3 regions of the Sphingobium sp. KKT206 genome follow, and region 3 is predicted to be linked to each of the others. Evidence: riboswitches for the same ligand, from Rfam matches in the RefSeq annotation. Region 3 holds a riboswitch; each other region holds the start of a gene.
What was found. Region 3 has a riboswitch for cobalamin ahead of ACZ2HM_RS15500 (TonB-dependent receptor plug domain-containing protein). Riboswitches for the same ligand answer to the same signal wherever they lie in the genome.
Positions count from the first base shown of each region.

Region 1: it holds a riboswitch for cobalamin, as region 3 does, so the genes downstream of both, ACZ2HM_RS03340 (TonB-dependent receptor plug domain-containing protein) here and ACZ2HM_RS15500 (TonB-dependent receptor plug domain-containing protein) in region 3, are expected to answer to the same signal.
Region 2: it holds a riboswitch for cobalamin, as region 3 does, so the genes downstream of both, ACZ2HM_RS13465 (TonB-dependent receptor) here and ACZ2HM_RS15500 (TonB-dependent receptor plug domain-containing protein) in region 3, are expected to answer to the same signal.

Region 1 covers NZ_CM145764.1:697,425-700,700, reverse strand. Annotated here, with positions in the region: gene ACZ2HM_RS03350 (adenosylcobinamide amidohydrolase) at 1-567, opposite strand, end outside; gene ACZ2HM_RS03345 (fatty acid desaturase) at 780-1,664, opposite strand; cobalamin riboswitch at 1,664-1,869, shown strand; gene ACZ2HM_RS03340 (TonB-dependent receptor plug domain-containing protein) at 2,014-3,276, shown strand, end outside.
Region 2 covers NZ_CM145764.1:2,776,992-2,780,267, reverse strand. Annotated here, with positions in the region: gene ACZ2HM_RS13470 (alpha-ketoglutarate-dependent dioxygenase AlkB) at 1-309, opposite strand, end outside; cobalamin riboswitch at 926-1,159, shown strand; partial or broken gene ACZ2HM_RS13465 (TonB-dependent receptor) at 1,378-3,276, shown strand, end outside.
Region 3 covers NZ_CM145764.1:3,197,860-3,201,135, reverse strand. Annotated here, with positions in the region: gene ACZ2HM_RS15505 (ribose-phosphate pyrophosphokinase) at 1-766, shown strand, start outside; cobalamin riboswitch at 855-1,084, shown strand; gene ACZ2HM_RS15500 (TonB-dependent receptor plug domain-containing protein) at 1,290-3,167, shown strand; gene ACZ2HM_RS15495 (ABC transporter substrate-binding protein) at 3,244-3,276, opposite strand, start outside.

The DNA of each region.
Region 1 (3,276 bases), 1.2 Mb from region 3:
ATGCAGGCCAGCAAACTGTTCCATGTCTGGATGGATAGGAGTTGCGACGACGATGCAGTCGGTCCCAGTTCCCGTCACGGCCAATCCAGATGGCTTCCAGGGAAGGTCGATCATTGCAACCGTACGCGCCTGGGCAACAATTGAAATGGTCTCCACGAGCGCCGCTTGTGACAGAGGGCGATCGACATGCACGAGGAGGTTGATCGTCCCGACATCCTGATGAGCAACGGGTGCAGAACCGACGCGCACCGCATTACCAAGACCGACGGTCGCCAGGCAGCTGGCCGTAGCCCGCCCGAAGGACGCCTGAGACATGTGATGCTTGGTGATATCTCGAGATGTCATGAGGTGGACCGCATCCGTCAATCCCGCCGACTGCATGCTTTTTCTAAGCAGCAAGGCTGGATCGACATCCATGCTCAGATCGGCATCCCGGACATAGAGCCATGCGACACTGCTGACTTCTGCGAAGCCTGGCCGCGTCAGCGACCAACTCAAAACAGCTTGTGGTTGAGGGAACGAGGCAACAAGGAAAGGGCTGGCACAGTGAACGGAAAATGGATTCATCAAGACCTGCCTCGCACGATATCACTGCGCTTGCAACACTAACCATGCGCCTCTGTGCGTAGGTATGTACACGCGGCTCAAGGCTAACAACTGCTACAAGTAAAAATACTCTCCCAAAACTAAGCATCCGTTAATCTGGTTTTGCTGCACCAGAATATCTCTGCCCGATCATATCCATGAGCTCTGGAAAATTGGTAAGAAATATTGGTGCTTTATTCGAGTATACGACAAAGAATGCTCGACGGTTTTTCGATTTTTGCAAACATACCGTTGATGCAGCCTTCGCAATCGTGGAGACGTCTGCGTGTGGCAATCATGTCTGCTCCATCCACCTGCAAAAGGATGGCGCAATAGCGTCCGGGAGATCTTTGGGCTGCCGCCTCACCCAATCCCCCGTCACTCCCGCTCACGCCACGCGTCGGCATGAGCTCCCGGATCATGCCCCAATATCCGCGCGACACATGCGCGTTCGCCGCACAGGTTGGGTTGGCCATCAGATGGAGGTGCAGGCGGCGCAGATTATGCCAGGGGACGGACCGGAAGAGGTGATGTTCCAGATGATAGCTGATGTTGAGCGGCCCGATGAGGAGCCTGTCGAGCAAGGTCGGGATGACGGTGCGGGTGCCGTTGAGTTCGTGATTATCGGGGAGGCCGTTATGCTCGGCCATGGCGCGGATGCGGTTGAAGACATTGACCCAGAAAAATTGCGGGATGAGGATCAGGCCCAGTATCTGCCAGCGAAAGGGCGACCACAATATCGCGCCATAGACCAGCACGGCCCATGCGACATAGCGTAGGCGCAGCGACAGGCGGTAATCGAAACCGAAGCGTTTGGGATTGTGGAAATTGGCGATGGGTGCCCAGATGCGTCCAGCGCGCGCCACCCGATAATAGTTGAGACCGGTGATGCTGCGGACCAGCAGCCAGAACATTGCGCGCGGAGATTTGGGAAAATGCTGGTCCGGGTCGCGCCGCTGGATACGTTGGTCACAATCATGGATGGTGTTGGTGTGGCGGGCGCGCTTTTGCCCGAGCGGGACCCGCCAGTAATGAAGGTCAGCACAGCATTTTCCTTGCAATGCGGTTTTGCTCGCCATATTGCGACGCCGCAACAGGTTCCCAGAGATGGGATTAATAGGGAACGCGGAAGCAGGTATCTACCCCTGTAATCCGTGGCTGTCCCCGCAACTGTGACCGGAGAGCGGTCGCCCCTTCATGCCACTGGGTGCATTTGCACTTGGGAAGGCGGGGCGAGCGTGTTGACCCGGGAGCCAGGAGACCTGCCTGTTGTAGTCGGTCCTTTGCGCGGACGGGGTGTTCAGCGTGATCGAGGTCAATCCTCGCGTGACGACATCGATTGGGGTGGCGCGCGCGGGTGACAAGCCAGCGAACGCTCTGTCGTGCCATTGGTGCGAGCAACCCCTTGTTGTTTGACAGGGGATACACATGCAAAATCTGTTCTTAAAAGTGACCGTTTCCACCGCAGCTCTCGGGCTTTGCGGCACCTTCATTGCGCACGCGCAGGATGATGTCCGCACCATGTCGCCGCACGAACCGGTCATCGTCGTCACCGCCAACCGCAGCGCCCAGCCCGTCGAAAGGGTCGGCCAATCCATCACGGTGATCGATTCGGCCGAAATCGAGCGGCGGCAGACCCAAACCGTCGCCGATATCCTGCGAACCGTGCCGGGTGTCAGCATCACGCGCAACGGCGGCGTCGGGACATCCACATCGGTGTTCATTCGCGGTGCAGAGAGCGATCAGACCGTGGCGCTGGTCGATGGCATCAAGCTCAACGACCCTTCGTCGCCGGGGGGCGGCTTCAACTTCGGCAATCTGCTGATCGGCAACATCGAGCGAATTGAGGTTTTGCGCGGACCATCGTCGGTGCTTTGGGGCAGCCAAGCGATCGGCGGGGTTATCAACATGATCACTCGCCAGCCGACGGACGCCCTGACAGTCAACGTACGCGGCGAATATGGCTATCGCGATACTGGACAGCTGGTTGGCAACATTGCCGGAAAAGCCGGTCCGTTTTCGGCCAGCGTGGGCGCAGGATACTTCCGCACCGATGGCATCTCCTCATTCAGCGAAGCGCGCGGCGGCATCGAAAAGGATGGCTATGAAAATTACGGTGCCAACGGTAGTTTCAATCTGGCGCTGAGCGACTGGTTGTCGCTCGATGCGCGCGGCTGGTATTCGGAAGGCCGGGTGAATATCGATGGCTTCCCTCCACCAACCTTTGCCTTTGGTGATGTGAACGAGGAATCGCGCACCCGCGAAATCGTCGGCTATACCGGAGTTAACGCCACGCTGTTCGACGGTCGCTTCCGTAACCGGCTGGGCTATGCGTACACCGACACCCGTCGCCGCAACTTCAGCCTTGTCGGCCTGCCTGCCGAGACCTTTGTCGGCAATGGCCGCAACGAACGTATCGAATATCAGGGCATGTTCGATATCGCAGAAGGCTGGCAGCTGACGGGTGGACTGGAACGCGAGACATCGCGCTTTTCCAGCAGCAGTTTTGGTGCGCGTCCTTCCATCGGACGGGCCCGGATCGACAGCGTTTACGGGCAGATCGTGGCGACACCGGTGACGGGCCTGACCCTGACCGGCGGCGTTCGGCATGATGACCACAACCGCTTTGGCGGAGCCACCACCTTTGGGGCGAGCGGCGTTTACACGGTGAGCCAGACCGGCACGACAGTG
Region 2 (3,276 bases), 420 kb from region 3:
GACCGGGCGATCACGGTGCCAGCCTATGCCGGCACCAAGATCGTAGCGGATGAGGAGCGCCTGGGCTAGGCTGGCGGGCTCAAGGCCGACAAAGACAGCGGCTTTTGCACGCACAGGTAGCAGCCAATCCGGCATGGGATCTGTAGGTCCGAAGCGTGCGTCGTCGAAGTCGTAGCGCCAGCCATAGGAACTGGTCAGGCGCTTGCCGAGCCAACCCTGGAAACGAAACGGCTCGAGCGCGGATGCGTCGATCCCGTCGATCAGCCTCAACTCTTCATCGCGGGAGATAAGGTCTTCCCGATAGGACAAGCCCGGGATTTTCGGAGTCTCAAACAGGTCGGGGAACAGGCTGGCCATCAACGTCTAGATTGGGAGCCTGCGCGCACAAGGCAATCGCATAGCTGATTTTTTGATGGATAGCGCGGTCCGTAAAGCGTTCGATCAATTCGAGTCTGTTTTGGGCACTGACCGGATTCCGACACTGATTTTATGTTGTTTGGCAAATGGGGTAGGTGCGGTGCGGCTTGGAAAACTGTAATCATCAGTGAGCCGCCATGAAGTTCGAGCCATTTTAGTAGGCTGGGCCGTGCAGATCCCACCCATTTGATTAAGAGAGGGGCAAGTGTGCTTCGTAAAATCCGACCCTTTGTCGCCGTTCAGCTGCCAATTTCTTGTTCCTAGGTGCGGTCCTTCCGCTAATCGACAGGTCGCGACCACTTCCGGGCGTACAGGAGTCCGATGGCCAACGACAGGTTCAGGGAAAACCCGCCATTCAAAGCGAGTGCGTGCGGTTGGCGCGCTCTGGCCGTGCCAATGGCAATGGTGGCGCGGGATGCAGTAATCGTTGATTAAATCCCAGCTCCAAGCGTTATTGGCTTTTCCGTTCACTTCAGTTAGGCGAGGGATTGAGAGGCGGACAAGTTCGGCTTTCATTGATCGCGCCGGTGCCCCCAAAAGGGGCTTAATCGGGAATGTGGTGCGGAAGCTTGCTTCCAAATCCGCGGCTGTCTCTGCAACTGTAAGCGGATAGCGCGATGTACATGGCTCCTCTTTGAAGGGGCAGCCACTGGGCCGGACGCTAAATCATGCGAGGTCTGGGAAGGCGTGCATCAAGCTGTGACCCGTGAGCCAGGAGACCTGCCGGCGTCTGGTCGCTCTTGCCTTGGTCCAGAGGATGGCTGCGGCACGGTGAACTCCGTCTGAGCGACGAATGAGCGGCTGGGGCCGCATCGGAGACGTGCGTCGGCCGCCCATGGCGTCCGGCCGCCGCGCGGCTCGCCCGTTCGCGCGGGTATGCCCCGGCCACGTCGCAAGACGCCGGAGGACTATTTCGTGATCAAGACCATTACTACCAGCAGCGCACTTGCGCTGATCTGTATGGGAACGCCAGCCTTTGCCGAACCCTTTGAGAAGGGATCGCAAACAAGCGCGGACGCGGTCGAGGCGGGCAACGACATCGTGGTTTTCGGTCGTGGTGAGGCCATGATCGGCACTGCCAGATCAGCCAGCGAGGGAAGCGTCGGAGGGGCCGATGTCCTCGTGCGGCCACTTCTCCGCGTGGCGGAACTGCTGGAAGCGGTGCCCGGGCTGGTTGCAGCCCAGCATTCGGGGAGCGGCAAAGCCAACCAGTATTTCCTGCGCGGTTTCAACCTCGACCATGGGTCTGACTTCACCACCTATATCGATGAACTGCAGATGAACTTTCGCACACACGGACACGGTCACGGCTATCTCGACCTCAACGGCCTCATTCCGGAGATCGTGGGCCGGGAGGATTTTCGTAAAGGGCCCTATCGCGCCGACGGCGGTGATTTCGCTCTGGCGGGAGCAGCCTATATGATGACCATCAAGGGTTACCACCGGCCGTGGGCATCGGCCGAGGCTGGTTCATATGGTTGGCGCCGCGTCGCCGTAGGCGGAACAGTGCACGACGTGGGCGTGGGAGATCTCACGCTTGTCGCTCAGGCCAAGACCTACGACGGACCGTGGCAGGAAACTGAACGTCTTCGCCATTACTCGGGTTTCGCGAAATATAGCATGCCGAGCGGTGCGGGCACATTGGAGGCATCTCTCCATGCCTACCGGGCGACATGGCACCCTACCGAGCAAATCCCGGAGCGCATTATCGGCACGGCGTTGTGTGCGGATGTGTTCTGCTCTCCAGATCCTTCCGCGCGGGGTGAGATGACGCGCCAGGTGGCTAACATCGCGGTCAAGCAACCGACATGGCGCGCCAATGTCTATGCCCAGTTTTACGACTGGTCGATGTTGTCGAACCCCACTTACACCGATCCGGATGGCACAAGCGCGCAGATCAAGCAGTTCGACCGGCATTGGGTACTAGGGCTGTCCGCTCAAAAAAATTGGGAAATCGCTGACAGTCTGGCTGTGAGCCTTGGCACCGAAAACAGATACGATGCCATCGGGAATGTTGGTGTCGATCGAACGGCTGTCCGCACATTTCTTGAATCTCTCGGGCACTATCAGGTCGGGGAATTGTCTTCCGCGCTCTACGGCGAAGTCGCTTGGAAACTCTTGGCTGGACTGCGTGTGACAGGTGGTCTTCGCGGGGACTATTATCACTATTCCGTGCGTGCACGAGATGTGGTTGCGGCGTCGCTGGGAGAAGGCAGTGGCTCGGCGTCGATTCTCTCACCTAAGGTCTCGATCGCCTATCAGGTTACACCGCAACTTGAACTCTACGCCAACTGGGTCCGTGGATTCCATTCCAACGACGTTCGGGGTGCGGTAAACAGGGGCACGCCTGTTCCGGTTCTCGTTCGCGGCATCGGCAAGGAACTGGGGGGACGCCTTCAATTCTCCGGGGTCACGTTAACCGCGACTTACTGGTGGCTGCATGTCGGCAGCGAGCTTCGTTTCATTGGCGATTCCAATGCTGTTGAACGTCGGGTGCCAGTGGGTGTCATGGCTATGAAATCGTCGCCTTCTGGCGGCCGTTCCCGTGGCTTGCGCTTGATGGAAACTATACTGCCAGCCATGCCCGCTTCGACAATGGCGATCACATCCCTAATGCATTTGAGAACGCGGCTTCAGCCGGTGCCGCCATCATTCTTGATCCCTGGGAAGCCAGCATTCGGGTGCGCCACCTCGGACCTTCTCCGCTTGTCGAGGACAACAGTGTCCGGGATCGGGGCAGCACCGTCATGAATGCCCGCGCCGCGTGGACGGGCAAGAAGGTCGAGATATTTGGAGAAGTGCTGAACATCTTCGACAGCCGGGACAAGGACATCGCCTATTATTACGAGTCCTACATCC
Region 3 (3,276 bases):
TTATCCCACCAACGACAATCTGATGGAATTGCTGATCATGATCGATGCGCTCAAGCGCGCATCGGCCAAGCGAATCACCGCCGTCGTCCCCTATTTCGGCTATGCCCGGCAGGACCGGAAGCCCGGCCCCCGCACCCCGATCAGCGCCAAGCTGGTCGCCAATTTGATCACCAAGGCGGGCGCCGACCGCGTCCTGTCGGTCGATCTGCATGCGGGTCAGATCCAGGGCTTCTTCGATATTCCGACCGACAATCTGTTCGGTGCGCCAGTGATGTCGGCGGATATCCAGGCGCGCTTTGGTGATCGCAACCTGATGGTCGTGTCGCCCGACGTCGGCGGCGTGGTGCGCGCCCGCGCGCTCGCCAAGCGGCTCGACAACGCCCCGCTCGCCATCGTCGACAAGCGGCGTGAGCGCGCGGGCGAATCGGAAGTGATGAACATCATCGGCGACGTCGCGGGGCGTTTCTGCGTCCTGATCGACGATATCGTCGATTCGGCGGGAACGCTGTGCAACGCGGCCTCCGCGCTCAAGGCCGCCGGGGCCGAGGATGTCGTCGCCTATGTCAGCCATGGCGTGCTGTCGGGCGGCGCGGTTGCGCGCGTGGATGCGTCCGACCTGCTGGAACTGGTCATTACCGACACGATCCAGGGGACCGAGGCGGTCAACACCGCCAAGAAGGTCCGCCACCTGCCCATCGCCCCGCTGCTGGGCGAAGCGATCAAGCGCATTGCCGACGAAAGCTCGGTATCCAGCCTGTTCGACTGACAGCATGAAGCCGGGGCGGCAATTGCCGCCTTGCGTGATGGCCTGCCGCCCGCTATCGGGCTGCCGTCCGTAGCGCTCGCTTGAGCGCAACGGGCAAGATCGCGCCGGTGCCTCTTGATCGAGGCTTAAAAGGGAAGGCGGTGCGGATGGCTCACACCATCCAAAGCCGCAGCTGTCCCTGCAACTGTAAGCGGTGAGCGTGATGTACACGGCTTCCTCTTCGAAGGAAGCAGCCACTGGACCGTCAAACGTCTGGGAAGGTCGTACATGACGCCATGACCCGTGAGCCAGGAGACCTGCCGGCGTTCTGGTCGCTCTTGCCTTGGTCCAGGGGATGGCCGCGGCACGGTAACTCTCCGTCTGAGCGACGACAGGAAGGCGGCCGGGGCCGCAACCGTCGTGGGACGCTGGGCTATATATGCGCCGGTTCGTCGCCCTGCGTCGGCCGTCGATGCGCGAGGCCATGCGCCTATCATCGACATGCTCCACCGCCCGATATCGCTCGGCGCGGAGGAGACTATATATGGTTAAATACGGCATATCCCTGCTGGCGCTCGTTGCTGCCAGCCCCGTTTTCGCCCAGGCCCCCGAACAGATTTCGGACCTGAGCGGCAACAGCACCCCGATCATCGTCACCGCCTCGCGCGTGACCAGCGAAGCGCGCGAGATCGGCAGCGCGGTGTCGATCATCACCCGCGCCGATATTCAGCGCAACCAGATCCTCTTCCTGAAGGACATATTGCAGGACGCGCCCGGCGTGCAGACGACGGCCGACCGGCCAGGCCAATTGACCAGCGTGCGCATCCGGGGATCGAACAATAATGAGATTCTCTGGCTGATCGACGGTATCGAGTTGGGCGATCCCAGCGCGATCAGCACCCAGTTCCAGGCCGATCACCTGACCAGCCGCGACATCGACCGGGTCGAAATCCTGCGCGGCAACCAAAGCTCGCTTTATGGCTCCGATGCGGTCGGCGGCGTCATCAATATCATCACCCAGCGCGCGACCGACGAGGGACTGCAGGTCAATGCCGAGGCCGAAGCCGGTTCCTATGGCATGCGCAGCGGCGGCGCATCCTTGCTGGGCAAGAGCGGCGCGCTCGATTTCCGCCTGAGCGCGACCGGCTATCGCCATGACGGCCCCTCGCTCGCCGATCCCCGCACCGCCAGCCCCGCAGGGTCGGCAACCGAAAAGGACGAATATCGCCGTTACGGCTTTAGCGGCCGGGTCGGCTATCAGGCGACCGAAACCCTCTCGCTGCAAGCGATCGGCTATTGGTTCGATGCCTTCAGCGATCTCGACAATACGACGTCCGACAGCGACGATACCGCCAAAACGCGCGACTATGCCGCCGCGGGCCAGGCCAGCTACAAAAGCCTGGACGGCCAGTTCACCGCCGACCTGACCGCCAGCCGCTATGCCGCGCGCCGCCGCTATTTCGGCATCTGGAACCGGGCCGAGGGCGACCTGTTCCGTGGCACCAAGGACGAGCTGACGCTGGCCCTCGCCTATGGCGGCACCGGCCCCGTCAGCCTGGCCGCGGGCGGCAATTATGAGCGGGAGAAGACGACCCAGATCACCAGCTTTTCCGGCGCTTTCCCCGCCCGCGTCAACACGCGGTCGGCCTATGCCGAAATCGCGCTGCGGCCGGTCGCGGGGCTTACCCTCACCGGCGCGGCGCGGGTCGACGACAACAGCCGCTTCGGCACGTTCGATACCTATCGCGGCACGCTGGCTTATGCGCTGGGCGCGCTCAAGCTGCGCGCCAGCTATGGCACCGGGGCCAAGGCACCGGGCCTCTATCAATTGTTCGACCCCACCTATGGCAATCCAGACCTTGAAGTCGAAACCAGCCGGGGCGGCGATGTCGGCTTCGACCTGGCGCTGGCCGAAGGGCTGACCGCGCAGGTCAGCTATTTCTTCACCCGCAAGACGAACGAGATTAATTTCGACGGCAGCCGTCCGCCCTTTGGCGGCTATGGCCAGTTCGGCCGCACCCGCGCGGAGGGGATAGAGGTTGGCGTCACCGCCCAGCCGCTGCCCTGGCTCGGTGTCAGCCAGACCTATGGCTATACCGACCATGAAATCGATCGCGACATGGACGGCACCTATGTAAACAGCGGCCGCCCGCGCTATACCGGCACCACATCGGTCATCCTGACCCCGGCCGAACGCGCGTCGATGACCGCGCGGGTGCGCTATCATGATGGCGACTCGTCGGGCTTTGGCGGCGCGACTAAGGCCTATACGGTGGTCGACCTGCTCGCCTCCTATGGCATCACCGACCGGGTCGAGCTGTATGGCCGCGTCATCAACCTGTTCGATAAATGGTATCAGGTCAGCTACGGCACCCAGACGCTCGGCCTGTCGGCCTATGGCGGCGTGCGCCTGAGCTTCTGATATGATCCCGTCCCCGCCATCAGACCCCGTTAGGCAGGCTGCGCTTGGCCAAGACCGGGTCGTTGGCGGGGAAGGGTCAGCGCGGCTTGACCGCGCGGGCGATCGCCTG